Regions from separate parts of the Macrococcus sp. CoH-51_TC_04 genome, predicted to be linked through region 1. Evidence: predicted binding sites of a transcription regulator. Region 1 holds the regulator's gene; each other region holds the start of a gene.

Region 1 (11,056 bases):
AATTGAAGATACAGAGCGTCTCGCACAAACAATTGCGACGCTTGTTACGCGTGGGGACGTGTTGTTGCTCCATGGTGATCTAGGGGCTGGTAAGACGACTTTCAGCCAATTTTTTGGGAAAGCACTTGGTATAGAACAGAAGATTACTTCTCCTACATTTAATATTATAAAATCGTACGAAGGTAAGCTTCCGTTTCACCATATGGACTGCTATCGTCTTGAAGGTGCGGAAGATGATCTTGGATTTGATGAATATTTCTACGGAGATGGTGTCACAATTGTTGAATGGCCTGAGATGATTGAAGAATTCCTTCCAGAAGATTATATTGAGCTTAATCTTAAGTATATTGAAGATTCAAAACGTGAAATAGAGATTCAGGCGATGGGTTCTAGAGGAAATCGCTTAAAGGAGCAGATTATTGATGAAGTTACTGCATATTGATACGAGTAATCAGCCTTTATCCGTGAGTATTACTGATGGTGATAGTGTACTTGCTGAATTTAACAGTGGTATGCGTATTAATCATTCTATTACATTAATGAGTCAGATCGAGCGTTTATTGAAGTATACACAGTTAACGATGAAAGATATTGAAGGCATCGTCGTTGCTTCAGGACCAGGATCTTATACTGGTCTCCGTATCGGTGTGACAGCTGCTAAGACGTTGGCGTATACTTTGAATGTCCCTTTATATTCAGTTTCTAGCTTAGCTGCGTTAGCGGCAACTGTAAGGATGCATGAATTCCTGTTAATTCCTATATTTGATGCGCGTAGAAATCATGTGTATACAGGAATGTATCGTTATAAAGGTGTTAGATTAGAACGTGTTGAAGAGGATTGTTATATTTCTATAGATGAATTAAATGCTAAATTAAAGGCCCAGCACTTACCTTATATATTCTTAGGGATGGATGCTGTGAAACTTGAAGATACGTTAAAGGGTCCTGTATTTTATTGTATTCCTAGAAGTGCTGAAATGCGTCGTTTAATTGATATAGATCATCCAGTGAACGTTCACACATTTGAACCGACATATTTAAGGATATCGGAGGCAGAACGCAATTGGCTGAACAAACAGGATTAGTTATTAGAAAGATGGAACCGGGAGATGTCCCGTCAGTATATGATATTGAGCAAAAGGCCTTTCCGAGTGGATCGTGGACATTGGATGCTTTCTATCATGAACTGGAGAAAAATGAATTTGCGCACTACTTTGTACTTGTTCTGGATGGAGTAGTGATTGGCTATCTAGGCATGTGGATTGTGGTAGATCAGGCGCAAATTACGACTGTTGCAGTGAATGAACAGTTTAGAGGATTTGGTTATGGAAAGCTATTACTAGAGTATGTAATGAACTATGCACGAATAACATGTGAAATGATGAGTTTAGAAGTAAGAGTAGAGAATAATGCAGCACGAGGACTGTATGAAAGTCTTGGCTTTACCTATGGAGGCATTAGACGCGACTATTATGGTACTGGTGAGGATGCGAAAGTGATGTGGGTGAAATTACGATGAATAGTGAGAAAGATATAACGATTTTGGCAATAGAAACAAGCTGTGATGAGACTGCAGCAAGTGTTGTACGTAATGGCTATGAAGTATTAAGTAACGTCGTCAATTCTCAAATTGAATCACATAAGCGATTTGGTGGTGTCGTACCTGAAGTAGCGAGTAGACATCACGTTGAGAATATTACGATGGTTATTGAAGAAGCACTTGTTGAAGCGCATATGACTTGGGATGACATTGATGCTGTAGCTGTGACTGAAGGACCAGGGTTAATTGGTGCATTGCTTGTCGGTATAAATGCGGCGAAGGCATTGGCACTCGCACACAGTAAACCTCTGATACCAGTACATCATATTGCAGGACACGTCTATGCGAATCATATTGAAGAACGATTGACATTCCCGATGCTTGCACTCGTCATTTCCGGAGGACATACAGAACTTGTGCTCATGAAGGATCATATGGCTTTTGAAGTGATTGGCGAAACTCGAGATGATGCAGTTGGCGAAGCATATGATAAAGTAGCAAGAACGATAGACTTACCTTATCCAGGCGGGCCTCATGTCGATAGACTTGCTGCAAGTGGGGAAGATGTACTAGAATTTCCACGTCCGATTATGGATGATTATGATTTTAGCTTCAGTGGACTTAAAAGTGCAGTCATTAATAAACTGCACAATTTAAATCAAAAAGGGATCAGCTACAACAAAGAAGATGTTGCTGCAAGTTTTCAAGCAAGTGTTATTGATGTATTAACTACACAGACGTTTAAAGCGCTAAAAGATTATGATATTAAACAGTTACTTATATGTGGAGGTGTGGCGGCAAACCGTGGCATCCGTGCACGTATGGAAACGATGTGTGATAGCAATGATGTTAAACTATTAATACCACCGTTAAATCTATGCACAGATAACGCGGCAATGATTGGAGCAGCAGCTTATTATCAATATATTGCAGGCAAGCTTGGAACGATGGACTTAAATGGACGTTCAAATATCGATCTATAGTTACAAAGTTGATAGTAAAGTAGCTGTCACAATAAAAAGGAAGTCATCGTAATGGATGACTTCCTTTTTATTGTAAAATCATAGCATAGAAATCTAATAATTTAGAAAGAATAATGCTTCCCATACATGCACGCTATGCCTAATTTATTATAAATTAACCGATAGAATATATATTGATTAAAAAACACGAACATACGTACTTGTACACAAGTTGTTAACAAAATGTGCATAACTATATGTCAATAGTACTTTTTACACATTAAAAGCGATATGTTTTTGCTGCAAATCTGTGGATAAGTATAATAACTTTGTGGATTACTTATAATATAACATTTTTATTGTGTATAACTGTGTGAATATCTGTTTTCAGAAAATAGCGTGTATTAATGAAAAATTATCCTTCTAATGCCATTTCGATGTCTGACCATTTTTCAAGTAATTTTTCATTTTCACTATTGAGTATAATAAGTTCTTCATTGAATGTGTTTGCTTTTTCGATATCACTGAATACTTCTGGCTTTGTAAGTTCGAGTTCAATTTCATTGATACGCTCTTCGTTTGTTTCGATTTGCGTTTCCAGCTTTTCTTTTTGTCGCTCTAGCTTTCTGATCTCTTTTTGGTTCGCTTTGAATGCGTTATAGTCGTTCTCTTTATTTACGGATTTCGTTTGTTCTTCTGCTTGATGTGCAAGTATGGCCATACGTTCTTCTTCTTTTTCAATGAAGTAAGAATAGTCGCCTAGGAACATACGCCCGCCCTCTTTATCCATATGGAATACTTTCGTTGCGAGTTTGTTGATAAAATAACGGTCGTGACTGACAAAGAGCAATGTTCCTGGGTAATGGATGAGTGCATCTTCCAGTACTTCTTTCGCATCGATGTCTAAATGGTTCGTCGGCTCATCGAGTATGAGCACGTTATGATTTTCAAGGCTAAGCTTTGCGAGCTGGAGTCGAGCTTTTTCGCCACCGGATAAGTCATTGATGATTTTCTTGACATCATCTTGTACGAATAAGAAACGTCCAAGCACAGTTCTGATTTCTTTCTCAGGCATTGCAGGATAGTACTGCCATAATTCTTCCAGCACGGTATTGTTCGATGAGAATTCAGCTTGTTTCTGATCGTAATAACCAATCGACAAGTTTGCACCGTAATGAACCTCTCCAGAAAGAGGCTTTAATAATTTAGCAATTGTTTTGATGAGCGTTGTCTTGCCGATGCCATTCGGGCCGATAAATGCGATTGCGTCTTGTTTAGAGACATCAAAGTTGATATTGGTTGCAAGAGGCGTTGAATAGCCGATTGCAAGATCAGTACAACGCAGTACGTCATTTCCTGTTTCTTTATCTATAGTAAAGCGCAGGTTCATTGAGTGGTCGTCTTGTTTTGGCATATCGATCTTTGTCATCTTCTCTAATACTTTGCGGCGGGACTTTGCCATGCCACTCGTCGATGCACGTGTAATATTCTTCTGTACGAATGTTTCTAGTCGTTTGATTTCAGCCTGCTGACGCTCATATTCGGCCTGCATCTTATCATAGAATTGATCACGCAGTTCAATAAATTTTGAATAGTTACCGGCATATTTCGTTACTTGTCCGAGCGCGACATCATATACTGTATTCGCAACCTTATCTAAGAAATAACGGTCATGTGAAATAATGACGATGGCACCGTTGTACGTCGTTAAGTAATTTTCCAGCCATGCAGTTGTATCCATATCAAGATGGTTCGTCGGTTCATCAAGTAATAGTAAGTCGGGATTATGAAGTAGCATCTCAGCAAGTGCGAGACGTGTCTTCTGTCCGCCAGAGAAGTTATCTATTTTCTTATGGAAGTCTTCTTCTGTGAAGCTTAATCCTGTTAAGACAGATTTGATCTTCGTTTCATATAAATAACCATCTTGTGATTCGAACTTTTGCTGCAGTCTTTCGTATTCTGCTAATTTCTCTTGATATGCATCACTCTGTGCATCTTCACTCTGTTCACTTAAGTAAGTGGCGATGCTATTTAACTCCTGCTGCATGCGCTCTAAATGTAAGAAGGGTTTCTTCATAGCCTCATAGACTGTACCTTCAGCATTTAAAGTCATCTGCTGTGTTAAGTAACCAACGTTTACATGTTTAGCAATAGACAGATGACCTGAATCGTAGTCTTCAGTTCCAGCAAGAATCTTCATTAATGTCGTCTTTCCGGCACCATTTCTGCCGACAATGGCTATACGGTCATTGGATTTAACTTCAAATTTTACATTTGAGAATATATTTTCACCTGAATAGGATTTTGTTAAATTACTAGCTTGTAATAGTATCACTTTGTTCACCTCTCTTTTATTGTACAGTAGTGTGATATCAGTGGGAATCATTTATCGTTAATTCATAATTTCACATAGTCATTTATTAGTATAGATGTTATAATTATATCGATGTGAAAGTTATCACAAAAAATAGAAACGGGTGAATAGGATGTCGAAGGACCAAATCAAGATTCCTAAAGCCACTTTGAAACGACTTCCTTTATATTATCGTTTTGTTAATACGTTATATAATTCAAATGTTGAACGAGTGAGCAGTAAGGAATTAAGTGAAGGATTACAGATTGATTCTGCAACAATACGCAGAGATTTTTCTTATTTTGGAGAACTTGGCAAGAAAGGATACGGATATAACGTTAAATTCCTGCTAAATTTCTTTAAGACGACGTTACAGCAAGATATGATTACGAAGGTCGCGATTATCGGTGTCGGTAATTTAGGGACAGCACTAGTGAACTACAACTTCTCGATTAATGATAGAATGAAGATAACAGCAGCATTCGATGTGAATGATGAAGCGATTGGTCGTAAGATTGGCAAGATTGAAGTTCAGGATATGAAAGAGTTTGAGAAGGTTGTAGAAGCTACAGGGATTCAAGTCGTTATCTTAACGGTTCCAGGTAGTGTTGCTCAAGACGTCGCAAATAGAGTGACAAAAGCACAAATAAAAGGTATATTAAACTTTACACCAGAACGTTTAAATGTACCGAGCGGAGTACATGTACATCACATTGATCTCGGCGTAGAATTACAATCATTAATTTTCTTTATGAAAAATCATTAGGGGGATAAATATATGTTTTTAGGTTTAGCATTATCAGGACCAGTTGTTATATTTCTAGGAATTATCGCTTTAATTATCTTTGGTCCTAAGAAATTACCAGAGTTTGGTCGTGCCATGGGAACATCTCTTAAAGAATTCAAAGATGCAACAGATGGCATCATGAAGGATCACGAAGATAAAGATAACAAAGATATCAAATAAATTGAAATTTTAAAGCGGCGATGTAGTGCCGCTTTTTGTATGAGGAGGTCAATTCCTTACATGAATAAAGATGATTTAACAGTAGTTGAGCATTTAGAAGAACTGCGTAAACGAATTATGACAGTCTGTTACTTCTTAGTAGCAGGCGTTATCGTCGGATTCTACTTCGGAAAGCCGGTCACAAAGTACTTGACGAAGGATGATGTGCCAAAAGAAATTACTTTACATTACTTTAAAGTAAGTGATCCGCTGACAATTTATATTACAGTGATTATGTTAATTGCACTCATCTTAATCTCGCCTGTTATTCTGTATCAAATATGGGCGTTTATCTCACCCGGACTGCATCCCAAAGAAAGAAGCGCTACGTTAGCATATATTCCGATCAGTATTATATTATTTCTTGCTGGGCTATTGTTCAGTTATTATTTAGTATTTCCTTACCTCATCTTCTTTACGTTAGGGCTCGCAAGCGAGATTGGTGTCAACCAGATGATTGGTGTAAGAGAGTACTTTAACGAAATGCTGCGCTTTACGCTGCCTTTCGGGTTTGTCTTTCAGTTACCGATTCTTTTACTGTTCTTAACACGACTTGGTATCGTCACACCGATGTTCTTAAGTAAGAACCGTAAGTATGCTTATTTTATTTTATTTGTCTTTGCCGCATTAATTGCACCTGCTGACTTTATGACGTATTTAATGTTCGCTGTGCCGATGTTACTGCTGTATGAAGTGAGTATCCAAATAAGCAAGATCGGCTATAGACAATATTTAAAAGGTGAACAGAAACTGATTGAAGAAGAACTTGAGAAGTAGTGACAAAGCTACTTCTTTTTTTATATTTTCTGATAGAATATAAGTAATATATTTCAAGGAGAATTATGATGAAGGAATCCCAGATAGTGCCATTAACAGAGCAGGAATTAGAGGAACTTGAAGCGCAAGTCGGCAGCAAGTTAGATGTGTATCCATCACAATTGAATTATAATATTGCTGACCATGGATTCGATTATCAGCCCGTCACCTTTATGCTGGATGAACAAGACCGTTGCCTATTAATCGGCAGAATTGGTGATGTACTTGCTACACCAAGGATTGTGTCAATCGAGGATGGACAGCTAAGACAACGGCCACTACTTTCTTCTAGTAGGCAAGGCAAACTTGAAACAGCAGAAGGTTACGCCACAAGGAAGAATGTTCGCCTGCATCCTTATGAAGGCAATAATTATGAACTTGTCGCTGAGATTATAGAGAATAATGCCTTAGAATATATACTTGAATTACGTGTTTCAAGAAAAGAGCGCACGGTATTGATCTATGACACAGAGAAAAGAATATTTACTGTGGATCGTTCGGATAGTGGTTTGATTGATGAACCCTATACAAAGTTTATTACGTTGCACGAACCATTGACAAAGTTACACTGCATTGTTCATAAACAGACGATAGAGATATTTATCAATGATGGAGAAGCAGTAATGTCCACGCGTATTAATACATCAGAATCAGCAGATGGCATTAGAACATCGGCGGTTCATGGGGATGTTTATTTGAAGCTATGGAAGTATGATTTAAAGGATGCATAAAAACATCCACAAATTTTAGAAAATTTTTGTTTTAATTGTTTTCAGCAAATAGTATATTTATACTGAAGTGAAGCTAGCGAATTGAAATTAAATAGGGCATAACATTAATTGAATAAGATGTAAGGAGCTGAAATTATGTATTCAGTATTAGGTCAAATTACAAAGATGTACGATAGCTTTACACCAGTTGAAAAAAGGATTGCCGACGTTGTCATTGAGTACCCTGAAAAGGTGGTCAACTTACCAATCAAAGAAATTGCACATCTTTCAAATACAAGTGAAGCAGCCATTGTACGCTTCAGTAAGCGTCTTGGATTATCTGGGATTAAAGTGGTTAAGGTGGAGCTCGCACGTGAACTTCACACAATTGCAGATAAAAAGGTACCGACGAAGATTGAATTAACAGACGATGAAGAAGTAATGAAAGAGAAAGTCTTCAACAATACAATTCAAGCACTTTATAATACAGAGAAGGTCATTTCTGCTAAAGTAATTGATGAAGCGGCCCAGGCAATTACAAGTGCAAAACGCGTTATGATCTTTGGCGTCGGGAACTCAAGAGTTGTTGCGACAGATTTGCATGTAAAGCTGATGAATATTGATCAGTCTGCAATTCTGGCAACAGATCTTTTATCTGCGATTACATTATTAGGACACTATGAAGCAGGAGATGTATTATTCGTTACATCTGAAACAAGTAAGAATAAGGTTATTACAGATATTTGTAAATATGCAAAAGAGAAAGGGATTAAGATTATATTATTAACACAAAAGTTCTCATCTCCTGCTATTCGTATGGCGGATATTGTACTTGCGATGGCGAAAGAAGAAAATGAAATCAATTTAGGATATATGACAGTACGTACAGCACAACTTACAATTGTGGACGTACTTTATTTAAGAGTTTGTGCGTATTTAAAGGATACAGTATTATCTAATATGCAGAATTTAAATGAAACACGTAAAATTACGCACGAACAAGAGAACTTATAATATAAAAAGCTGCATGTATGTACCGAATTATCGGTGCTATACCTGCAGCTTTTTATAGATGCTTTTATTTTTTATGATGAAACGGTCCTCATTCTTCTCATAGTGCCTAAAAAGCTTGCTATATTTTTCTTAAATAATCCCATAGTTTACACTTCTAATTTTTTGTCATTATTCTAATTCCAATGCCGCTAGGGTCATATATAATATTTGAATTCTCGTCTTTTGACTGAGTTAATCCTTTTTCTGATAATGTTTCTAAAAAGTGCTGGAGGTCTTCTTCGTTCGGGATATTCAGATCAAATTTCCTTAATCCTGGATAGTCAAGACGCGCGCGCTCGGTCTGATGTTGCCATGTATTTAATCCGAGATGATGATGATACCCGGCTGTTGCTATAAATGCCGCCTGACTACCATAGCGAGTCATTACATCTAATCCAAACAATTCATTATAGAATGCAATGGACTGATTTAAATCAATGACTGATAGATGCATATGTCCGATGATTGTGTCCTTCGGCATACCATCGAATGGACGGTTATGATTCGCTTCAATAACAGCTGCATAATCCATCTCAGATGTACCCATGACGATATCACCATTTGGTTCAAACTGCCATTCATTGCTTGGCACATCTCTGTAAATCTCTATCCCATTACCTTCCGGGTCCTGCAAATAGATGGCTTCTGAAACATCATGATTGCTCGCACCTGCTAACGGATATTCAGTCTTAATGAGGTGGTAGAAAATATTGCCAAGCGCAGCACGAGAAGGAACTAATAGTGCAAAGTGAAACAGCCCTGCAGTTTGAACACGCGCATGATTCGTCTGATATAAGTAGATTAGAACGCTATCATTAACCCCAAGTGCTGAAAATGAAGGGGTATGCTCGATAATATCCATACCTAATATTTCATGATAAAACTTTACGCTGTTATCCATAAAGTTAACGTTAAGATGTACAGCACCAATATGTGTGTCTTTCGAAAAGAATTGTTTCTCCATTATTATCCCTCTTTACAATGTATTATATATATTTTATATTTGATATATTAATTATACTAAAATTTGTTAGAATTGCAAAACATTCATTTCTGGCATTAGATTTTGATATGTTTCATTTATATATGAAATGTTAAATGTGTGTAACAATGCATCCTCATCATAGAAAAAGTGTACATTCTCCATTATAATTAATCTAAGTGGAAATTGGAGGAATTAAAAATGCACAAATTTAAGGTGAAAGCTGTTGCGGCATTGGTATGTACGTTCGGTTTAACGTCGTACCATGCAGCGCTGACTGAAGCAGCAGATAACTCAGTGACAGTAGAACAGCCATCAAGTGAGCAAGTAGAATCTATAAATACCGAATCTTCATTGAAATCGACTGAAGACAAAAGTTCAGAAAGCCCGGTAATTGAAATTTTGTCTACTGAAATTATCAAGGATGATGAGACGACAGAAATGCCAACAACAGAGGCACCAACAACAGAAGCACCAACAACAGAAGCAATGACCACAGTATTACCATCCAAAGAACAGACATTAACGACAGAATTACCTTCAGTTGAAGTCGATCAACCGACTGAACGCCCAACAGCAGAATATCCCGTTACAGAACATCCAACAACAGAGGGTCCAGCACTCCAAGAACCGATAGAATCACCTACAGGTGAAGAGTTTACAGATTCAGTAATAACGCCTCCACAAGATAGTGATAATCAATCGGTGAGAGAGAAGTCACCTTTAAATGAACCGTCAGCAGGCACAGTTGATATTCCTGAGTTGCCTGATACTCCGGTGAGTCCAGTAGAACCTAGTGATAGTGAGCCGGAACATCCTTCTCTTGAAGAAGATGATGATTTGCTTGGCATTAAGCCAGGAAAGTTTAAACCAACAGATGGCGAAGCGTATTATGCAGTGCTTGATAAACAAGTGTGTGACCTCGTGACACGTGAAATTGGTAAATCTAAAAAAAACCATCAAGACGAGGATTCAAAAACGACTTCAAAGCAAAAACAAAAAGTAAAAAAGCATTCTGAGCTGCCCGATACAGGTGAAAATGTCTTCATGTATGTATTAGCATCTGTGAGTTTGTTGTTATCAGGATTAATCTTATTAAGAAGATTATAACGTATCACAATGAAATAATATCCCCATCGATACAATATATCGATGGGGATATCTTTATAGTAAACTAAAAATTGCTCGTATCGATTTCATCAAGATAATCTTCAAGGAAAGTCATCGTATCTTCTAATGCACCATCTTGGAATGGAGAGCGTAAGTTTGCCGCTTCAACAATTTTATTGAATGGTAATGACCCACCAATATCACAGATGTGCAGATAATCTTTCCATGCCTCTTCAAAATCCTCTGTTGAACGTTTGAAGAACTGGAAGGCACAAACTTGTGCAAGCGTGTAGTCAATATAATAGAACGGCGACCCAAAGATATGACCTTGACGATGCCAGAATGCACCGCTTTCTAAAGACGCGATTCCGTCATGATCTTTATGCGGCAGATACTTCTGTTCAAGCTTCGTCCATTCAGCACGACGTTCTTGCGGCGTTAATTCAGGATGCTCATAGACGATATGCTGAAATTCATCAACGGCCACACCATAAGGTAAGAACTTGATGGCATCCCCGATATGT
Region 2 (11,056 bases), on a different contig from region 1:
GCTTGATATTGAATCCAGTAGTTTGAATGCACACCTATTTGATTTTCCAATTATTCGTTTTGAAAAGTTAACGAGTTTTATCGCTGTACCATTATGGAAATACAATAAAGTTGCAGCTGTACTTCTTATTGGGAATAGAAGTAAACGTCCGTTTACTTTAACGATGCATGAACAGCTCAAAAAAAGTCTTGAGCAAGGACTCGGTACTTTTTATTGTAAGGATGTGATCAATAGTGTCGAAACTTGAGCGTGAAATAAATGATGATGGATTGGTTGATGCCTTTTATAACGATACCGATGAACTCATCATATTTATAGATGAAAAGAACAATATACTCACAATGAATCAAGCCGCTCAAAAAGTGATTGATTTACATGACAATATTGATGGTCTGACAAGAAATCTTTGTCGCACATGTTTAGGAGTTACAAGTGAAAATGCAATAATGGAGTGCAAAGACTGTTTTATTAAACGTGAACAAAATAATCAGTCGTTTCAATTATTTCTAAAAGATGAAAATGGGGAGCCTAAACCGTATTCAGCATCTTACGTCGTGCTAAAAGAAAATAACGGCACTAAAGTACTGACATTGCAAAATATTTCCCAGCAAATAAAAACGCAGGAAATTCTTCATCAGAAAACAATTACACAAAAAATTATTAGTGCGCAGGAAAATGAAAGAAAAAGAATCTCACGAGAATTGCACGATAGTGTGATTCAAGAGTTGCTTAATGTATCAGTTGACATTCGTTTGATGAAATATAAGACTGAAGAAGAGAAAGAGAAGCATCTTCAGATGATGGAAGGTTCAATCGCACGACTAATGGATGATATACGCAATCTATCCTTAGAGTTGAGGCCTTCTTCTTTAGATGATCTTGGTTTAGTAGCAGCATTTAACTCTCATTTTAAGCAACTTGAAAAGAGCTATGGTCTTGAAGTTAATATGGATGAGAATATAGGCAACATTCGTTTTTCTAATGAGATAGAAACAGCAGTATACAGAATTACACAAGAAGCAATACTGAATGCCTTAAAATATGCGAATGTCGATGAAGTAAATGTATTTATACAAAAAGATGAAACCGAATTAACAGTAGAAATTAGCGACAGTGGAGATGGGTTTACACCAGGAGATACACCAAAAGGATCCGGACTCGGATTCTTTGGTATGCAAGAACGTGCGGCTATCGTCAATGGGTATGTTGAGATTAATAGCGAAACAGGAAAAGGTACGTTTGTAACGTTAACCATCCCACTCTAGGGGGATAAATATGAAGATTGTAATTGCAGATGATCATGCAGTTGTGCGTACGGGATTCTCGATGATTTTGAACTATCAAGACAATATGGAAGTTGTTGCAACAGCAGCAGATGGTATGGAAGCTTTCCAAATGGTCTCGCAATATAAACCAGATGTACTGATTATGGACTTAAGTATGCCGCCAGGAGAATCAGGATTAATTGCTACAGGTAAAATAAAAGAGGCATTTCCTGAGACAAAGATACTGATATTGACGATGTATGATGATGAAGAGTATTTGTTTCATGTTCTCAAAAATGGTGCAAACGGCTATATTCTGAAAAATGCTCCAGACGAAGAATTGATTAAAGCAGTGCGAACGGTCTATCAAGAGGGAACTTATATCGATCCTAAGATGGCAACGTCACTCGTGCATGAATTAATACACCATGATACAGAGTACTCAGCGAAAAATGATCATTTAAAAATATTAACAAAACGAGAATTAGAGATATTACCTTTAATTGCGAAAGGCTATGGTAAAAAAGAAATAGCTGAAATGTTATATGTTTCAGTAAAAACTGTAGAAGCACATAAAGCAAGAATCATGGATAAGCTAGAGCTTAAAAGTAAACCGGAACTTGTAGAATACGCACTTAAGAAAAAATTACTTGAATTTTAAAAAAGGTAGTGACACGATGCAATTTCAAACAAAGATGAAAGCACTGCGTATTTTAGAGAATGAACACATATTGATGCGTTCACTATTACATGAATGGTATCAAATCATGATGGATGTGAAAGCTACAGAAGCGATGCTTTCAAAATATCATAAACTAAAGTTATTAAAAGAAAAAGTGTCGGAGTTTTTACCGGTACTTGATAAGCACCAGGCAAAAGAAGAGCAGTTTTTCTTTCCTGTTCTAGGAAGTTATATTGGAACAGATCAAGGTCCAATACTGACAATTGAAGCTGAGCATGATGAGATGGCACAATATTTTAATCACTTTAACGGTGTTACAAATATGATGGAACTGAGTGTAGAAGATATTAATCTCCTGTTGAATGATTTGAACGAAGGTTACGAAATTTGTATGGTGCACATGTATAAGGAAGAGAGTGTACTGTTCACAATGGCGGAAAAGGTATTTAAGATAAAAGATGAAGAAACGCTTCTAGAGGTATTGAATACAAAGATTATATAAAGAGAGAACTAAAACTTGAAAGAGTTCTAGTTCTCTCTTTATATAGGGAAATGACTCAGTTATAGGGGGAATTCCCCAATGTTAAATGTATCACAATCGCCTTACAATAGTTTTGTATAGTAAATCACAAACTAATGAAAAAGGTGAAAGAAATGGACAAATCAACAAGTAAAGTACAGTTACCCTTACAGACGTTAAGTTTAGTTGCAGGGTTTATGGCATGGACAATCATTGCACCGCTTATGCCATTTATGTCACAAGAATTTACCATTCCAGAAAGTCAGAAAGCAATTATTTTAGCGATACCAGTTATTCTTGGCTCAGTTTTGCGTATCCCACTTGGTTATTATGCCAACTTAATCGGTGCAAGAAAGGTATTCTTATTCTCGTTTATATTCTTATTGATTCCAGTATTTTTACTTAGTTTAGCACAGTCTACTACGATGCTGATGATTTCAGGCCTTTTCTTAGGTGTTGGGGGCGCAATCTTCTCTGTAGGTGTTACGAGTGTACCGAAATACTTCCCGAAAGAAAAACATGGTTTAGCGAATGGTATTTATGGAATGGGGAATATCGGAACTGCTGTATCAGCGTTCGCAGCACCACCGCTTGCGAATGCAATTGGCTGGAGCAACACTGTTAAATCTTATTTAGTAGTTATGGCATTATTTGCGCTACTGAACTTCTTATTAGGAGATAAAGATGAGCCGAAAGTAAAACAACCATTAATGGATCAAATTAAAGGTGTATTACCAGAGTATAAACTGTATTTACTGAGCTTCTGGTACTTCATTACATTCGGTTCATTTGTAGCATTTGGATTGTTCTTGCCGAACTTCTTGGTTAATAACTTTGGATTAGATAAAGTTGATGCAGGAATACGTACAGGTATATTTATCGCGATTGCCACATTACTACGCCCAATTGGTGGCGTGCTGGGTGACAAGTTACGTGCTATGGATGTCCTTAAAGTTGTGTTTGTTGGTCTTATTATTGGTGCAGCAATGCTTTCGATTAACCATCAAATCTCTTTCTTTACTGCCGGATGTTTAGTTATTTCAGCATGTGCGGGGTTAGGAAATGGCTTAATCTTTAAATTGGCTCCGACATATTACTCTAAACAAGCAGGTATTGTTAACGGTATTGTTTCGATGATGGGTGGATTAGGTGGATTCTTTCCGCCACTAGTTATTGCCGCTTGTGCAGCAAACTTCGGTACAAACAAGCCAGCTTTTGCCTTCCTTGCAGTGTTTGGTATAATTGCATTAATAACAATGTTCTGGATGGACAAAAAAGAAGGCAGAAATTAGGGGATGACATATGCGGTATGACAGACAAATAAAATTTTATGGTATCGGCCAGGAGGGTCAGGAGAGATTATCTCAAAAGACTGTCGGGATTGTAGGGTGCGGTGCACTTGGTACACATCTTGCAGAATCCATGGCGAGGTGCGGTGTAAATAAAATTGTGATTGTTGATCGCGACTATGTTGAGCTTTCTAATTTACAACGACAATCACTATTTAAGGAACAAGATGCAGTTGATTCGACACCTAAAGTGATTGCTTGTGAAAGAGAATTAAAAGCAATCCGAAGTGATATACAAATCGAAACTTACATCGATCATCTTGATGCGCCGCTTCTAGAAGCGGCGTTTTTGCAATGTGATTGTATATTAGATGCAACAGATAACTTTGAAACGCGATTGTTAATTAACGATTTCGCTTATAAATATAATATCCCATGGATTTATGGTGCGTGTGTAGAGTCGACTTATGTGGCATGTCCGTTCATTCCAGGTGAAACACCGTGTTTTAATTGTGTGATGGGTATGTTACCAATCATGAATAGAACCTGTGATACAGTAGGTGTTATAGAACCTGCAGTAAGTATGGCAACGAGCTTTCAGATGGCGTATGCGTTAAAGTTATTAACAGGGACACCGTTTGATGCGAAATTAGTGTTTGGTGATGTATGGCAGATGGATCATACAGCCCTTAAATTTTCTCGTATGTATGATGATGAGTGTATGACGTGCGGAGGACAAGCAACATATCCAGAACTGCATAAACGTACACATGAAACGATGTTATGCGGGAGAGATACTGTTCAAATTACCACACAGTTTAGTGATGAAGAATTGTTAAAACATTTAGAATCATTGTCTATTACCGTCCAGGAAACACCTTATTTTATTCGGTTTAACTTTAACGGCTATCCGATTGTACGGTTTAAAGGTGGTCGTATGCTTATTCATGAAGTTCAATCGATGGCGGAAGGCAAGACAGTTTATCATCAACTATTTGGTTAGGAGCGATTAGTATGGAACATTCAAATGATGTGCGTAAACAATTAAATGTAGGTGTCATTACAGTAAGTGATACGAGAGATTATGCTACGGATAAGGGCGGAAAGGCAATTGTTGAACATTTAAAAAGTATTGAAATCGATGTTTCACGTGAACATTACTTGATCGCTAAAGACGACCAGGCTGATATTCGAGCGAGCATTATGAAATTACTGCATGATAAAGTGGATGTCATTATTACGACAGGTGGAACAGGTATTGCAAAACGTGATGTTACGATTGAAGTAGTGAAGTCTGTTATCGATAAAGAACTGGAAGGTTTCGGTGAAATATTTCGTTATTTAAGCTATACAGAAGATGTAGGTACACGAGCGATGCTCTCACGTGCGTTATGTGGTACGAAAGATAATACCGTAATTTTCTCGATACCAGGATCAGTTGGTGCTGTAAATCTCGCAATGAAAAAGCTCATTACACAAGAGATTCATCACATTGTGCATGAGCTTAATAAGTAATTAACGGTTAAAATCGCCGTTTTTGCCACCAGATTTATGTTCGAGATAAGTTGGACCGATAATCATACCTTTATCAACTGCTTTGGTCATATCATATATTGTAAGTGCCGTCGCGCTTGCACCCGTTAAAGCTTCCATTTCAACACCTGTTTGTCCGGTCGTTTTAACGGTGCAAGTGATTAATATTTCATAACCGTCAATCGTATCCCATTCAAAGGCAATATCGATACCACTTAAATTTAGTGGGTGACACATCGGGATAATTTGTGCGGTGTTCTTTGCAGCCATAATACCTGCCACCTGTGCCACGCCAAGCACATCGCCCTTTTTATTCTTGTGGTTGATGATTTGCTCATAAATGACTGCGTTTACTTTAATCGAAGTTTTAGCAACAGCAGTGCGTGTTGAGGTAGGTTTATCTGATACATCTACCATCTTAGCGCGTCCTTGTTCATTAAAGTGTGTTAAATTGTTCATCATTTCACTTCCTTTTTGTATACTATAACTATCATACTACATTTAGAGAAAGTAGGATAACGATGCTTGAAAAACGTACACCCATTCCAGTTACAGAAGCGATAGATAAATGTTTACAGCATGCTAAATATAAAATAGTAACGAATAAGTATTACACCGATAGTTTAGGCTATACATTAGCTGAAGATATTATTGCAACATATGATATACCGATGTTTGATAAGTCGCCATATGACGGCTTTGCGATTGTAAGTGAAGCGTCAGAAGGTGCAAGTGGTGATGCGCGTAAGGCATTTAAAGTTATCGATCATATCGGTGCCGGACATGTAAGTGACGCACAACTAAAAGACAACGAAGCAGTACGTATCATGACTGGTGCGCCAATTCCAGAGGGTGCAGATGCTGTCGTTATGCTTGAACAAACGTCGCTCATAGAAAAGGGTTTTACGCTTAGAAAACCATTTACACCTGGTGAAAATATTTCAAGGCAGGGTGAAGAATGTAAGCAAGGTGAAGTTGTTATTCCGAAAGGAACGCAAATTACTGCAGGTGTAATCGCAGTATTGGCGACCTTCTCGTATGAGTACGTGAACGTTTACCATAAGCCGACTGTTGCACTAATTGCTACTGGATCAGAACTTGTAGAAATGAATGAATCACTTGCACCAGGGAAAATTAGAAATTCAAATGGACCGATGATTGCATCACTTTGTAAAGCGATGGGTATTAAAGTGAAAGACTATCGTGTTCATGGTGACAACTTCGATGCGCTATACGAAGTAGTGCGTGATGCCCTGGATGCACATGACATCGTAATTACTACGGGTGGTGTGAGTGTCGGTGACTTCGATTTCATGCCTGAAATATATAACAAACTTTCAGCAGAAGTGTTATTCAACAAAGTTGCGATGCGACCAGGCAGTGTAACAACTGTAGCGGTAAGTCATGACAAATTTCTTTTTGGATTATCAGGTAACCCGAGCGCTTGTTACACGGGGTTTGAGCTATATACGAAGCCTGTACTGCGTAAAATGATGGGTCAGAGCGAAGTATATCCGACTGTGGTTAAAGCAACGCTTGCAGAAGACTTCACGAAAGCAAATCCATTTACAAGATTTATAAGAGCGGATTTAGATTACCGTAATATGACGGTAGCGCCGAGTGGATTTAATAAGAGTAATGCAGTGATCGGCATCGCAAAAAGCAATAGCATGATTGTTTTACCTGGGGGAACGAGAGGGTTTAAACAAGGTGACACTGTAGATGTCCTGTTAACAGAACTTTCTTGTGAGGATTCATCATGGTAAAAGTATTGCAAGTCGTTGGATTTAAAAAGTCTGGAAAAACAACAACGATGAATCGTATTATTAAGCAATTGAAAACACTCGATTATGAAGTGTCTGTTATTAAACATCACGGTGAAATTGGTGGACAGGAAATAGATATTCCAAGAACTCGTGATCATATAACATATATAGAGAACGGAGCAGATGAAAGCATCGTCCAGGGATATGCGTATATTCATAAGCTAAGAAAGAATGAATCGATTGAACTCCAGACTATTATCGATGAAGAAGTAACGTGTAAGGATATTGTGCTAGTAGAAGGTTATAAGCAGGCACATTACGATAAAATTGTGCTTTACAACAATGCTGAAGATAAAGAGATGCTATCTCAGTTACAAAATATTAAACTGATGGTAGATACATCCGTTGATAGTGAACAAGTGATAAAGAAATTCATACAAAGTTGGGTAGGTGATACACGTGAAACAATTTGAGGTCGTAACGATGCCGATTGATGTTGAACATTATAGAAAGATGACGGTAACGCCACATCAAGGTGCAGTATGTGTGTTTACCGGTATCGTAAGAGAATGGACACAAGGTGTTAAAACAGAGTATCTGGAATATGAAGCATACATTCCAATGGCAGAGAAAAAATTAGAACAGATCGGTCAGGAAATAAACGTGAAATGGCCGGAGACGATAGTAAGTATTGCTCACCGTATCGGTAATCTTGAAGTATCAGAGATAGCAGTGGTGATTTGTGTATCGAGTCCGCATCGCAAAGATAGTTATGCAGCAAATGAATATGCGATTGAACGCATTAAAGAGATTGTTCCGATATGGAAAAAAGAAATATGGGAAGACGGAGAACAGTGGATTGGTGGCCAAAGAGGTTACCATCCGAATTATAAGGGGTGATATGATGAAAGTATTATATTTTGCACATATTAAAGCAAAACTGGATCGCACAGAAGATCAGTTTTCGTTTGCTGAGCCTGTTAAAGTAAGTCAGTTTAGAAAGCATTTATATGAAACGTATCCGGTAATACGTGATGAGCAATTTCAAATCGCTGTTAATGAAGAGTTTGTACGCGACGAAGATGTAATTCATAATGATGATGTTGTCGCATTAATTCCACCTGTTAGTGGTGGCTAAATGATCGGTGTTATATTAGCAGGAGGTGCTTCTACACGCTTTGGCAGCAATAAAGCCCTTCACAAAATCGATGGTAAGCCATTTTACGAGCATGTATATGAAGCATTTAAAGAAAGTACCGTATCGTGCATTGTTCTGAGCACGAATAAACAGAGGACTTCATACTTTGAAGAGGAAATTAAAGAGAAGCAACTCGATATGCACGTAGTAACGGATATCGAAGCGGATTGTGGCCCGATGTCAGGCATATACACTGTAATGGAAACGTGTATTTCAGAAAGTTACTTCGTCGTCTCTGTTGATACACCGTTTATAACAACAGAAGCAATAGACTATCTTATTAGTTGTTTTAATACACGAAATGTAAATGCGCTGTGTTATAAGGATGACTTACAAGTACATCGCACAATTGCGATTTATCATCGTTCGTTACTACCTGTTATACAAGAGAGTATGAAACAAAAGCGTTATGCATTAAAACAATTGACGGTTGAGGCACAGTTTGTTCCTGTTTCAGAAGTAAGCGACGAAAGCGAATGGTATGCTAATATTAATACAAAGACTGATTTACAGAACGTAAGGAGGGTGACAAATGAAACAAATAACAGATAAATTAGGGCGCCCGATTAGAGATCTGCGTATTTCTGTAACAGATCGCTGTAACTTCCGTTGTACATATTGCATGCCGAAAGAAATATTTGGTGATGACTATGTTTTTCTGCCGAAAGATGAATTACTGTCCTTTGAAGAGTTGACGCGTATTGCAAAAGTATATGCACAGCTCGGTGTCAAGAAAGTAAGGATTACAGGTGGGGAGCCGCTATTGCGTAGAGATTTACCGGACTTAATACGCGAAATCCAAGCGATAGAAGGTATAGAAGATATCGGTTTAACGACGAATGGTTTGTTGCTGAAAAAGCACGGACAAGCATTATATGATGCTGGATTACGTCGCATAAATGTCAGTTTAGACGCGCTTGATGAAACATTTGAAGCGGTAAATGGACGTGGTATCAGTGCGGATCAAATATTAGAACAAATTGATCACGCTGTATCTATTGGTTTACAAGTTAAAGTGAACATGGTGATACAAAAAGGTATGAATGACCATCAGATGATTCCGATGGTCAAGTATTTCAAAGATAAAAAAATAACATTGCGCTTTATTGAATTTATGGATGTTGGTAATGACAATGGCTGGAATTTTGATAAAGTAATTACGAAACAGGAAATGATAACGCATATTTCAGAGCATTTTAATATTAAGCATGAACCACCGAAATACTTTGGCGAAGTTGCGAAATATTATGTTCATGATAATGGCGCAAAACTCGGATTTATTACAAGCGTGTCAGAATCATTTTGTTCAACGTGTACAAGAACACGCTTAAGTTCAGATGGTAAGATATTTGGTTGTTTATTTGCAACAGATGGTTATGACTTGAAAGAATTTATTAGAAGCGGTGCGACAGATCAGGAGTTGAAGGACAAGCTTATTGCACTATGGTCTGTGCGTCAGGATCGTTATTCTGATGAACGTACTGCCGAAACTGTGAGGCAAAGAAAGAAAAAGAAAATAAATATGAATTATATTGGTGGCTAAAATTATTATTTTAATATAATAATTTTATTAGATATAAACTATGTGTAAGTATATATATATTCATATAACAATTTTAAAATAGCATATCATCGAAAAAATCGATGATATGCTATTTTTTACTTTTATTATTCAAAATAAACGTTATAATAGAGTAGTAATAAAATTAGTACTAGGTAATAATATTAACTGACAATCCTTTTCGGTATCGTGGTTTCATTATTATTTTATTTAGAGGTGACTTATGGAAAGAGACAAAAAGTTAATGTTAAGAAAGATGGTTAAGCCTTATGAGAAATCCGCACTACAAATAAGTTTAGTCCAGGTGCTAAATACACTGGTTCCTTATTTAGTACTTGTAGCGATAAGTATGTTAAGTTACAGTGTTTCTCCATGGATATCAGTAGCTGTTAGTATTGTGGCAGCATTCTTCCTAGTTCGAACGTTTATTATATTTCATGACTGTTGTCATGGTTCGTTCTTTAAGAATAAGAAGTGGAACGATGCAATGGGAAATTTTACTGGATTTTTGACGATGTTTCCGTATCAGCAATGGCGCAGAGAACACAATATTCATCATGCAACAAGCGGCAACCTTGATAAGAAGGGGATCGGTGATATATGGATGATGACCATTGATGAATATGAAGCGGCAAGTAAGTGGAAGCAACGTGGTTATCGTATGTATCGTAATCCATTTGTTATGTTTGTTTTAGGGCCGATATATTTATTGTTCGTTACAAACAGAATTAATAGTAAAGGTGCTAAGCAGAAAGAAAAATTAAATACGTATTTTCATAATATTGCAATCTTGGTCGTGTATGGATCTATTATCTGGTACTTTGGATTTGCATTCTTTGCAGCGGTATTTCTACCGATTATGTTTATCGGGTCAATGCTTGGTATATGGATGTTCTATATTCAGCATACATTTGAAGAATCGTACTTCGAAGAGAATTCAGAGTGGGATTATGTTAAAGCTGCAGTTGAAGGGAGTTCGTATTACAAATTACCAAAATTATTGCAGTGGTTAACAGGGAACATTGGGTTCCACCATGTGCATCATTTAAGTCCGAGAATTCCAAATTACTATCTCGAAACTGCACACGAAGAAGTTAAACCACTGCAGTATGCAACGACAATCACATTTAAACAAAGTCTGGAGACAATTAAATATAAACTTTACGATGAGAAAAGAAAGGTATTTATCACATTTAAAGATTATTATCGTAATTATGCAAAGAAAAGAACAATTTAAAAAAC
Region 3 (11,056 bases), on a different contig from region 1:
TATATATTTGTCGTACACTTCCGTATACGTACGATCTACAATCGCAAATCCTGGCATCGTTTTACCCGGAACTGCTTCTACTTCACCTTTAGTCCAGTCACGAACAATGCCCATAGGTGTAGAAATTTCTTGCTGTGAGTCATGTGCAAGTGGTGCAGTGACAACGTCTTTGAATGTACCTTTTAAGTGACGTTCTGACATTTCAGAGAACGTCTTCGCGATAGATTTATAGATATCCCAGTCACTTCTTGATTCCCAAAGTGGATCTACGGCTGGATTAAATGGATGAACGAACGGATGCATATCTGTAGAAGATATATCATGTTTCTCATACCAAGTCGCAGCTGGTAATACAATATCTGCGTAAAGTGGCGTTGTCGTCATACGGAAATCAAGTGCTATTAGTAGGTCCAGCTTACCTTCAGTATCTTCACGCCATACGACTTCTTCAGGCTTTTCTGTTTCATTAGGTTCAGCAAGTAATCCATGCTTTGTACCTAATAGATGTTTCATAAAGTATTCCTGTCCTTTTGCTGAAGAAGAAATTAAGTTAGAACGCCATACGAATAATGTTTTCGGATGGTTCTTCTTATTATCGGGATCTTCTACTGCAAATTTCGTTTCACGTGATTTCACGCTTTCAACTGCACGTTTTAATATTTCTTCATTCGTAAAGTTGCCGGCTTCACGCGCATCTTCTCCGAACAGTAAACTGTTCGTATCAAACTGCGGATATGATGGTAACCATCCCAGACGTGCAGCAAGCACGTTATAATCTGCTGGATGCTGATGTTTTACATTCTCTGCAAGTGGTGATGTTAATGCATCTACACCAGATTCTTCGTATTTCCATTGATCAGTAGCAAAGTAGAACCAGCTCGTTGCGTTTTGTAATCTTGGTGGTCCTTGCCAATCTTTTGCGAATGCAATTGTGGACCATCCTTCAATCGGACGACATTTCTCCTGACCGACATAATGTGCCCAGCCTCCGCCATTTACACCTTGTGTTGCACATAATGTAACTAAGTTTAATACTGAACGGTAAATTGTATCTGAGTTAAACCAGTGGTTTATACCCGCGCCCATAATAATCATTGAACGTCCACCAGTGTCGATTGCATTTTGTGCAAATTCACGTCCAACTTGAACAACGATGGATGGTTTTACACCTGTAATCTTCTCTTGCCAAGCTGGTGTATAGATAGAACTTTCATCATCATAATCTTTTGCTTCTAAATCTGTGTTAAAACGGTTTACACCATATTGAGACAACATTAAATCATAAATTGTAGCAACATATTGTTCTGTACCATCATCAAGCGTGACTTTCTTCGCTGCAATCGGACGTTTGAATGTTCCATTACCTGCGTTATCAAAGAACGGGAACACAACCTCAACAACTTCATGACCTTTATCTTTAATAGTCATTGCAGGATCAATTTTTGTACCGTCTGCTGTTTCTAATTTAATATTCCATTTCACATCTTTTTCCCAGCGTTGTCCCATCGTACCGTTAGGCACAACGATTGATTCCGATAAATCATCATATACGACTGGTTTCCACTCACTATGCTCAGAAGTATCTCCTAAATCACTCGAACGTAAGAAACGTCCTGCTTTCAATGTATCTTCATGTTTATCTAACATAATTAAGAACGGCATGTCTGTATATTGTTTTGCATACTCAATAAACATCGGTTCCTGACGTTTTTCATAAAACTCATCAAGTATTACATGTGTCATACCCTGTGCAAGTGCTGCGTCGGTACCAGGATTCGGTGCTAACCAGTTATCTGCAAACTTAACATTTTCAGCATAGTCTGGTGCTACTGATACAACTTTCGCACCTTTATATCTAACTTCTGTCATAAAGTGAGCATCTGGTGTACGTGTTAGTGGTACGTTAGAACCCCACATAATAATATATCCGGCATTATACCAGTCACTCGATTCTGGAACATCTGTCTGCTCACCCCAAATTTGCGGAGATGCTGGCGGTAAATCTGCGTACCAGTCATAAAACGATAACATTTCCCCACCCAGTAACGAGATGAAACGCGCACCTGATGCATATGAAATCATACTCATCGCAGGGATTGGCGTAAAACCTGCGATACGGTCTGGACCGTATTTCTTGATCGTATAAATTAATTGTGCTGCAATAAGCTGTGTTACTTCACGCCAGTTCACACGGACATGACCACCCATACCACGTGCTTGTTTATATGCCTTCGCCTTTGCTTCGTCTTCTACAATTGACTGCCAGGCACGTACGGGATCTCCAATCGTTTCTAAAGCTTCTTGCCACATGCGCCATAACACCCCGCGAACATAAGGAAACTTAATACGTAACGGACTATACTCATACCATGAAAATGAAGCACCACGTGGACAGCCACGAGGCTCGAATTCAGGCATGTCCGGACCACATGATGGATAGTCGATTTGTTGATTTTCCCATGTGATAATGCCGTTTTTAACGAAGACTTTCCATGAACATGAACCTGTACAGTTTACGCCATGCGTTGTTCTTACAACTTTATCGTGACTCCAGCGCTGACGGTACATCTTTTCCCATTCGCGACTTTTCTCTTCTAATACTGACCAATTTCCATTGAATTTTTCTGTTGGTTTAAAGAAACGTAATCCTGTTCCAATTGCCATTTATAACACTCCTTTTAGACATTCGCCCTCTTACTTTAGATTATGAAACTTTTCACAAGTTAGAGCCATTGGGGAATGTCCTAAAGTGTGTAGGGGAATCCCTATAGATAACCGTTTAATAATATATTCAAAATTTTTATTTTGAAGCAATTGTCAAATACGTTATGTGCTTAATTTGATATGATATAACTAAAGGGGGAATCATAATGACGCCTGAAGTTTATGTTACAAATAATATATTGAAGTATAATCGTGACGGATTACGTGAGGAGCATGATCAGATTGCAACTGAATTCCCATTAACGATTTATATCAATAACGAAGAATTCGCAACAATAGTGTGTACACCTGATTATATGAAAGAACTTATCATAGGGTTTCTAGCCTCAGAAGGTGTGATAAGAAAGTTTAGCGATATCGAGAAATTCCATCTTGATGATTCTAAAGGACTGTGTCATATTACACTTACGCGCGAGATACATTCAATTCATGCAAATCACTCAAAACGTATGATCAGTTCTTGCTGTGGGAAAAGCAGACAGTTTTATTTTGTTAATGATATGCAAACGTCTAAAGTATCTACAACTGAGAAGACGATTACGCCAAGTGAAGTCATTCGTATGATGCAGCATCTTCAAAGTGAAAGTAAAGCATTTCAAGTAACGGGAGGCCTGCATAACGCAGCAATCAGCGATGGCGATGCCTTCCACTTACACCGCACAGATATCGGTCGACATAATGCAATGGATAAACTATATGGGCATTGCATATTAAATCGCATCCCAATTAAAGATAAAATATTAATATTCTCGGGTAGAATCTCTTCTGAGATACTGATAAAAGCCTCTAAAATTGGTGTAGGGATAATATTAAGTAAATCTGCTCCGACAGATCTTGCAATTAAGCTTGCCGATGATTTAAACATTACCGCAATTGGATTTATAAGAGAGGATAGCTTTAATGTATACAGTCACCCCGAACGCTTAATTATATAAATTTCTGCATAATAAAAAGCGCCGATTAAGCGCTTTTTATTATATATTTAAACTTCTTTTTATTTGTGGGTTCTTTCTTAAAGATACAGCAAGTAGTGCTGCAAGTAATGCTTTAATAAAATCTCCTGGCAAGAAAACCAATACAGAAGTATAAGCTTTCATTAGATCCATTTTTAAGTTTTGCGCCATGAATGCCCCACCAATTAAATTACATAAAATTGCACCGATAAGCGCATTAACAATAAATACTTTCCACACTGAAAAGTGTCTCATCTTATCTGTAAATAAGCCGATTAAATAGGCAACAATAATATATGATAATAAATAGCCACCTGTCGGACCGAAAAATAATGCGAATCCTCCGCGGCCACCAGATAATACAGGTGCACCCACTGCTGCAAGCAACAAGAATAATAATACAGCAAACGTACCTTTCTTACGTCCTAACAAACAGCCTGCCAGCATTATGCTTAAATTTTGAAGAACAATCGGAACAGGCAAACCAGGCACAGGAATCGGAGGGATAATACCCATCGCAGAGATTAAAGCTGCAAACATTGCGATAATCACTAAATCTTTCAATTTCATTTCTTAAACCTCATTTCAACAGAATAAACTTATTCTACACTATTCGTTAACCTTTTAGTACAAAAAGTTAACAATGGATATAAAAAAATAGCTGGAATATCCAGCTATTCATCATTTCAAATTCATTAACTTGTCTTTCAGAACTTTTCTTTGATGTTCTAAAGAAATTGGATCATTAAACCAGAAATCTTCAGAATCATATTCAACGAGGCGGTTATTTTTAACTGCATCCATGTTCTTCCACAAATTAGATTCAGTTACTGTATTTGTAGCAGACCCTGCATCACTTGACACGAGTACAATATCTCCTGCATAACTACTCAAACTTTCAGAAGAAACTTTCTTCCATCCTGTCGGTTTAACATCTTTAACAATTTTATCCTGCATCTTCAAGTCAAACGCTTGATAAATAATTTCTGATCCACGGCCCCAGTTATCGCCATACACATAGATTTCTTTTTGGAAGAACTGGAAGATAGAATAAGTTTTATCTTCACCAAGATGTTTTTTAATTTCTTTACCATCTTTTTTCGTCTCTTTATTCCATTTATCCACAAATGCTTTTGCTTCTTTTTCTTTACCAACAATTTTTCCTAATAATTCGTGTACTTCTAAATAATCATGCTTTGTATATGTAAAAGGAATTGTTGGTGCAATTTTTTCATACTTCTTATTATCTTTATCAGTATCAAATGAAATAATTAAATCTGGTTTTAGTTTAGCGACTTTCTCAACATCGCCTGGATTTAACTGTTCTACACCCTTAAGCTTCGGTTTTAATATATCAGATTGGAATGCATATTGATCTGCTCCAACCGGAGTAACACCTAAATCAATTAAATTCCCAACATAGCTTGCACCCATAACAACGATACGTTTTGGTTCTTTTGGAATTTTTATTGTTTTGCCGCTATCTGTTTTAAATTCTACTGTTGTTTCTTTTTGCTCTTTCTTGCTATCTTTATTCCCGCATGCTGCGAGCATGATAATACATACGATGAATAATACTAATATTTTTTTCATTACTTTCCCTCCAATTGATATTGATTATCATTACCAATTAATTATATGAACAATCATTGACAAAAGCAATATCTTTTTTATATCTTTTATTACATTGAATTTCATATATTCTATCTCTATAATCGAGGTAATATGCAATTTAAGGAGGGCTATCATGAATAATACGACAAAAGGCATCATTCTTGTTACATTAGGGGCAATATTCTGGGGTGTAGGCGGGACAGTATCACAACAAATGTTCCAGACTTTTAAACTTCCTCTTGATTGGTTTATTACTGTAAGATTAATATTCAGTGGATTATTCTTATTGCTACTTGCTGTTATTAGAAAACAAAATATTTTCAACCTCTTTAAAGATCGCTATACTATGATACATCTCATTATATATTCAATATTTGGAATGCTTGCAGTACAGTATACTTTTCTTGCCTCAATAGAAGACGGAAATGCTGCTGTCGCTACTTTACTACAGTATTTAGCACCTATTGTCATTTTAATTTATTTGCTTAGCACACGTAAAATTAATTTTAGGTTGATTGATTTTATCGTCATCGCTGTATCTACATTCGGGACTTTTCTACTTCTTACAAGTGGTAATATTAATAACGTTGTCGTCCCACCCAAAGCCATCATCTGGGGATTGCTCAGCGCAGTGGCAGCTGCATTTTACACAATGTATGCTGGACGACTATTTGTTCATAATAAACCATTAGTTATTATTGGATGGGCAATGCTCTTTGCAGGAATATTTATCAGTCTTTTCAATAGACATTGGTATATTAACCCTTTTGCGATGGGAAGTGTGGCCATCGGATATTTAATCTTTGTGATTATCGTAGGAACTGCACTTGCATTCTTCTTATATTTATTAAGCGTGAAATATATCGATCCACAACTTACTGCATTACTTGGATGTATAGAACCACTTACCGCTATTATCGTGAGTATCCTTTGGCTGAAACAGCCATTTAATTTTATTCAGATTATTGGAATGATTATTATATTAGGTGTCGTCCTCTTTATATCCATCATTAATTCTAAAGAAAAAAAAGTACAAAAAAACACATGAAATCAATGCGTTAATGCGCATTGATTTCATGTGTTTTTAATAATTGAGTCACAATATTGCGTTCAACAGCATCATCCATCGGTGGATTATGCAGGCCTGCTCTCATCGACCTTAATATTCTTTCTAATATTCTTGTACGTTCCAGGCTCTTTGCCCCTAATACGCGCATTGCTAAATCAATAATTTCAAGTCCATTATTGACAATGATATGTTTTGACAGCTGGAATGTAAGTCCGAGATGTTCTGTCTTACCTTCCAAGTGCATATCGCATGCATGATAAATGAAATGACGAGACTGCATCATCAGCATCTCCATTTTAGCGAGTTTATCCTGAATATGAGGAAGTTCACTGATGGTCGTCTGCAAAGAGTTTGGTTGATACGTTTTACTGAATTGTACTGCTTCATCTAGCGCACGTTGTGCAAGACCGAGATAAACTGCCGGAATATGCATCAACCATGGATTCGCAAGCTTTTCTTTATTAATTTCAACTCTGTTGCGTTCATTGATGTTCACATCATTAAAAATGACATCATGGCTAGCCGTTGCACGCATCCCTAACGTATCCCATGTCTCAACGATTTCAATACCAGCACTATCAGCTGGGACATAATAGAACCCCATAGCAGACGCTTCAGTATCGTAAGCTCCTACAAGCATGTGCGTCAGACGATGACTCATGGATGCAAAGGTCTTAGTGCCATTAATTACATACTTCTCTCCAGCATGTACCGCATTCGTAGATGGACGACCTCCTCGCGTCGGGCTTCCCATCTCGCTTTCGGATACAACGCGATTCGTGATTGCACCCTTTTTTACGTCTTCAGCAAATTGCAACATCATCTCTTCCGACCAGAGGTTTAACTCAAATACTTCTCCCACAACACCAAGATGCCAACCAATGGATAAGGCTGTTGATTCATCATAATATCCAAGTAAAGACTGAATCACGATAAGTTCTTTAATATTACACCCAGCACCACCATGTTCAACAGGCAAAGTTAGCATGTGATACTCATGTTTAATCAACCAATCGATAAGCTGATTGTTAAGCACTCCTTTTTTATCAGCTTCTGCGGCCGTTCGTTCTAACCACTCTCTGTTTGCTTCGAATAATGCTTTCCATTTTAATTCGATGCTGCTTTCAAGAAATAATTCATTTTCCATTGCTGTCATTCTCCTCTCATTGAAATTGTAACACTTTTATTTACAACTATCATTTTCGATAAGCGTGTATTCATATAATCATATATAATGATATTAACAAATTAACAATTAGGACGAAAAATATGACTTTATCCAGTTTATTAAATGACGAAAACTTTATATCACCCATAATCATCTCGCTCAAAGTCGCAGTGAGTGCAACAATATTAAGTTTCGTATTGGCACTTTTATTACATTATTTATTATCCAGGAAATATTTTAAAGGAAAGACGATTTTAGAAGCTATCATTATGATGCCAATGGTACTTCCTCCAACCGTTGTAGGATTTTTACTGCTCATCTTATTTGGTAAACAAAGCGTAATGGGGAGATTTATAGACCTACTCTTTCACCAGCCAATTATCTTTACAATTTATGCCGCTATTACCGCATCTACTCTTGTCGCTTTACCATTAATGTATCAATCAATAAAAATAGGTATAGAACAGATTCCGGAAAATTTATATCATGTTGCCCAGCTTGATGGCGCTTCAAAGTTTCGCATGTTTACACATATTACTTTACCTTTATCGAGAGCGGCCTTGCTAACTGGAACTTTGTTAGCCTTTGCACGCGCAATCGGAGAGTTCGGTGCAACACTTATATTCGCCGGCAATATACCTGGTGTTACCGAGACGATGCCGACAGCAATATATGTAGCAATTGAAAATAATGATTTGCATCTTGCATACGCCTGGGTTTTCATAATGATTGTGATGTCATTCTTCATGATGATCGCCACACAACGATTAAGAAAATAATAAATCTCTATAACCCTACACTTTATAATACCTTTGCTTGAAAGAAGATAGCATTGTAAGGTAGACTGAAAGTGTTCAAATATATTTATTAAAGGAGAAAATATAATGTCTAAATCAACACCACACATTAAACCAGAAAACAATCCAATCGCAGAAACAATTCTCTTACCTGGAGATCCACTTCGCGCTAAGTTTATTGCAGACACATATTTAGAAGACGTTGTTCAATTTAATGAAGTACGTAATATGTTCGGATACACTGGAACTTATAAAGGAAAGCGTATCTCAGTTATGGGTACTGGTATGGGGATTCCGTCTATCGGCATCTATTCTTATGAATTGATTCATACCTTTGGTGTGAAAAATTTAATTCGTGTAGGTTCTTGTGGCGCAATGCAAGAAGATATTAACGTATACGATATTATCATTGCTCAAGGTGCATCAACGGACTCTAACTACGTGGCGCAATACGGACTACCTGGTCACTTCGCACCAATCGCTAACTTCGATTTACTTGCACGTGCGAAACAATTAGCTGATGAAAAAGGTGCTGTCAGTCACGTTGGTAACGTATTATCATCAGATATCTTCTACAATGCGAATGAAGACGCAACTGATAAATGGCGTTCAATGGGCATCTTAGCTGTTGAAATGGAATCTGCAGGATTATACATGAATGCTGCTTATGCTGGTGGAGACGTTCGTGCACTTGGAATCTTCACAGTAAGCGACCACTTACTAACACACGAAGAAACGACACCTGAAGAGCGTCAAACATCATTCACTAATATGATGGAAATCGCATTAGAAATCGTAGAGTAATACAATAGATCAATAAGCCGATACTTCTAAGAAGTATCGGCTTATTAATTAGAGTTTCTGTTTTAGTTCGTATAATTTATAAAACGGGCTAAGGGGTAAAATAAAGTCTCCAATATATTCTTCAATATGTGCATTGAAGCCTTTCTTAAATTTAAGTACACCATAATCTTCAGCATCTTCAGTGAATACACCCGTTACACCATAAAAATTATAAGTTTTTAAATTCAGGCTCTTGGCATACTTAATCATTTCAAACATCATATTATAGGGCCCCATAAATTGATTATACTTAGGATTAGAACCACTTGATAAATAATATAATTCATGTTCATTATGAATATACAATGCACTTGCTAAGTGAAGAATTCTGCCATCTGTCTGCTTTAAAGATTCAATTTCTGCAACTTTCTTCTTCTCTTTATCAACTGCTTTGGAAAGCTGATCAACTTTATTACGTAATTTTCTGAAGCCAGGGTTTTCATCCAACTTCAATTTCTCTTTATTATATTCGTTTTCTTTCTGTTTTAAATCTTTATGCAGAATATCAAGATGCTCATCTAAATCAATGTAACTTAATACAAGCCTACATTGATCTTTGTATATCTTTTGCATCTTAACGAAGTAATCAAAGTCTCTGAACGAGAAACCATGTTTATCTTCAGCCATCTGAAATAATTCAAAGAATTTATCTGTTTCTTCAACCGATAAATCTCTTAAACGAACACCCATCTCATACGTTTTCTTAATGTTACGTCTCGTTTTATATTCCATTTCCTTTAATAATTCATCTTCAGATTTACCTTCAAGATTAAGCACTGATAAGAATCTGGCTTGTGAATCATTAGAATACCCAACTGGGAATCCACGATGGTGGTACCCTAAACCTTCCATCTGTCCAATAAAGCCTTCCACATCATTTGACTCCGTAATATTACCGTCGTGATCTCTATAGTTCATAATAATATGTGGATCTATCAATGCAAATAAACCATTATGTGATTTTAAATACTTTCTTAGCTCTGTGTAGAATAAATCAACAAGCACCTTATTTGAATAATCCATCACAGGACCACGATGCGAGTAGAAATAGTTAAAGTACTTAAAAGCGCGTGCACTCGTTAATAGACATGCAGCAAGTACTTCATCTCCCTCTTTAACCCCAACAATATGTACAGGTTCATTATGCTCAACTTTATAATCGTAATGAATTCTTGATTGTGTGTAATGACTGAAATGCTCATTCACAAAGGATTCAAATTCATCTGGTTGTAACTCGCAAAACTTCATCTTGTACTCCCTCTCTATTTAACTGTTTATTATTAATATAACATTCACCACATGAAAACGACAGAGATACCATATACTCTGCTTTGAAATCATTTATTTAATATAACTTTGTAGAAAGTCAGTAAAAACTCGCAATTCTTCAGCATTTAAATTCACCATCTTAATCGGTCCAATATCGAACGTTATAGTCAATGTATCCTCTTCACTTGCAACTCCGTGAATTTCATGCATGCCAACCACTCGTTCATAAACACGCTCTCCCATATCAACATTCATAAATAAACGTTCACTTGTTGCAATGTACGCACCCTGCAATTCACTCATACCATTAGGTGTCGGGAATAATACCGTCCCTTCGATTTCTGGTCCTAATTGTTCCGTTGGAAATAACTCTTCTTCTGATATTTTTCTAAATTGTGCCATAATATCCTCCTAAAATAATTTTTATTTGTTTTAAATATACCCTTTTCTATCCTATTTATGATATCGATTTGTTTTAAATCACTTAAAATCGTTGCCATACCTATTTGTTTTCGTTTTATAAACCTAAACATTTGGGTTATATTACTTTTATACAGAATTATATGGAGGCTATTATGCAGCAATGGATTATGGATGTCATGGAACAGTTCGGTTACTT

Evidence for each region. Region 1 encodes Rex, which represses fermentation and respiration genes when NADH is low (regulators of the CRP and FNR family bind a similar motif). Its sites were predicted from a motif close to TTGTGAAATATTTCACAA; they were not measured.
Region 2: a site for Rex is predicted at 2,528-2,545, ahead of ACZ2V4_RS06610 (nitrate/nitrite transporter). Genes of this name have one in related genera too.
Region 3: a site for Rex is predicted at 2,705-2,722, ahead of ACZ2V4_RS06570 (nitrate reductase subunit alpha). Genes of this name have one in related genera too.

Annotation. Positions count from the first base shown of each region.
Region 1 is NZ_JBVGOY010000003.1:142,174-153,229, reverse strand. It holds gene tsaE (tRNA (adenosine(37)-N6)-threonylcarbamoyltransferase complex ATPase subunit type 1 TsaE) at 1-442, shown strand, start outside; gene tsaB (tRNA (adenosine(37)-N6)-threonylcarbamoyltransferase complex dimerization subunit type 1 TsaB) at 423-1,085, shown strand; gene rimI (ribosomal protein S18-alanine N-acetyltransferase) at 1,097-1,519, shown strand; gene tsaD (tRNA (adenosine(37)-N6)-threonylcarbamoyltransferase complex transferase subunit TsaD) at 1,516-2,523, shown strand; gene ACZ2V4_RS04775 (ABC-F family ATP-binding cassette domain-containing protein) at 2,918-4,837, opposite strand; gene ACZ2V4_RS04770 (redox-sensing transcriptional repressor Rex) at 4,989-5,621, shown strand; gene ACZ2V4_RS04765 (twin-arginine translocase TatA/TatE family subunit) at 5,634-5,822, shown strand; gene tatC (twin-arginine translocase subunit TatC) at 5,883-6,638, shown strand; gene ACZ2V4_RS04755 (GH32 C-terminal domain-containing protein) at 6,707-7,408, shown strand; gene ACZ2V4_RS04750 (MurR/RpiR family transcriptional regulator) at 7,544-8,401, shown strand; gene ACZ2V4_RS04745 (VOC family protein) at 8,556-9,404, opposite strand; gene ACZ2V4_RS04740 (LPXTG cell wall anchor domain-containing protein) at 9,624-10,532, shown strand; gene ACZ2V4_RS04735 (M3 family oligoendopeptidase) at 10,597-11,056, opposite strand, start outside.
Region 2 is NZ_JBVGOY010000005.1:108,617-119,672, forward strand. It holds gene ACZ2V4_RS06590 (GAF domain-containing protein) at 1-247, shown strand, start outside; gene ACZ2V4_RS06595 (sensor histidine kinase) at 234-1,265, shown strand; gene ACZ2V4_RS06600 (response regulator) at 1,276-1,926, shown strand; gene ACZ2V4_RS06605 (hemerythrin domain-containing protein) at 1,943-2,449, shown strand; gene ACZ2V4_RS06610 (nitrate/nitrite transporter) at 2,602-3,759, shown strand; gene ACZ2V4_RS06615 (ThiF family adenylyltransferase) at 3,770-4,759, shown strand; gene ACZ2V4_RS06620 (MogA/MoaB family molybdenum cofactor biosynthesis protein) at 4,771-5,271, shown strand; gene moaC (cyclic pyranopterin monophosphate synthase MoaC) at 5,272-5,748, opposite strand; gene ACZ2V4_RS06630 (molybdopterin molybdotransferase MoeA) at 5,811-7,055, shown strand; gene mobB (molybdopterin-guanine dinucleotide biosynthesis protein B) at 7,049-7,528, shown strand; gene ACZ2V4_RS06640 (molybdenum cofactor biosynthesis protein MoaE) at 7,515-7,955, shown strand; gene ACZ2V4_RS06645 (MoaD/ThiS family protein) at 7,960-8,193, shown strand; gene mobA (molybdenum cofactor guanylyltransferase MobA) at 8,194-8,805, shown strand; gene moaA (GTP 3',8-cyclase MoaA) at 8,786-9,796, shown strand; gene desA (Delta(5) desaturase DesA) at 10,038-11,051, shown strand.
Region 3 is NZ_JBVGOY010000005.1:93,526-104,581, reverse strand. It holds gene ACZ2V4_RS06570 (nitrate reductase subunit alpha) at 1-2,664, opposite strand, end outside; gene fdhD (formate dehydrogenase accessory sulfurtransferase FdhD) at 2,871-3,659, shown strand; gene ACZ2V4_RS06560 (biotin transporter BioY) at 3,699-4,247, opposite strand; gene ACZ2V4_RS06555 (ABC transporter substrate-binding protein) at 4,359-5,270, opposite strand; gene ACZ2V4_RS06550 (EamA family transporter) at 5,425-6,339, shown strand; gene ACZ2V4_RS06545 (acyl-CoA dehydrogenase family protein) at 6,350-7,507, opposite strand; gene modB (molybdate ABC transporter permease subunit) at 7,630-8,307, shown strand; gene deoD (purine-nucleoside phosphorylase) at 8,413-9,129, shown strand; gene ACZ2V4_RS06530 (aminoacyltransferase) at 9,178-10,416, opposite strand; gene ACZ2V4_RS06525 (hypothetical protein) at 10,510-10,839, opposite strand; gene ACZ2V4_RS06520 (DedA family protein) at 11,013-11,056, shown strand, end outside.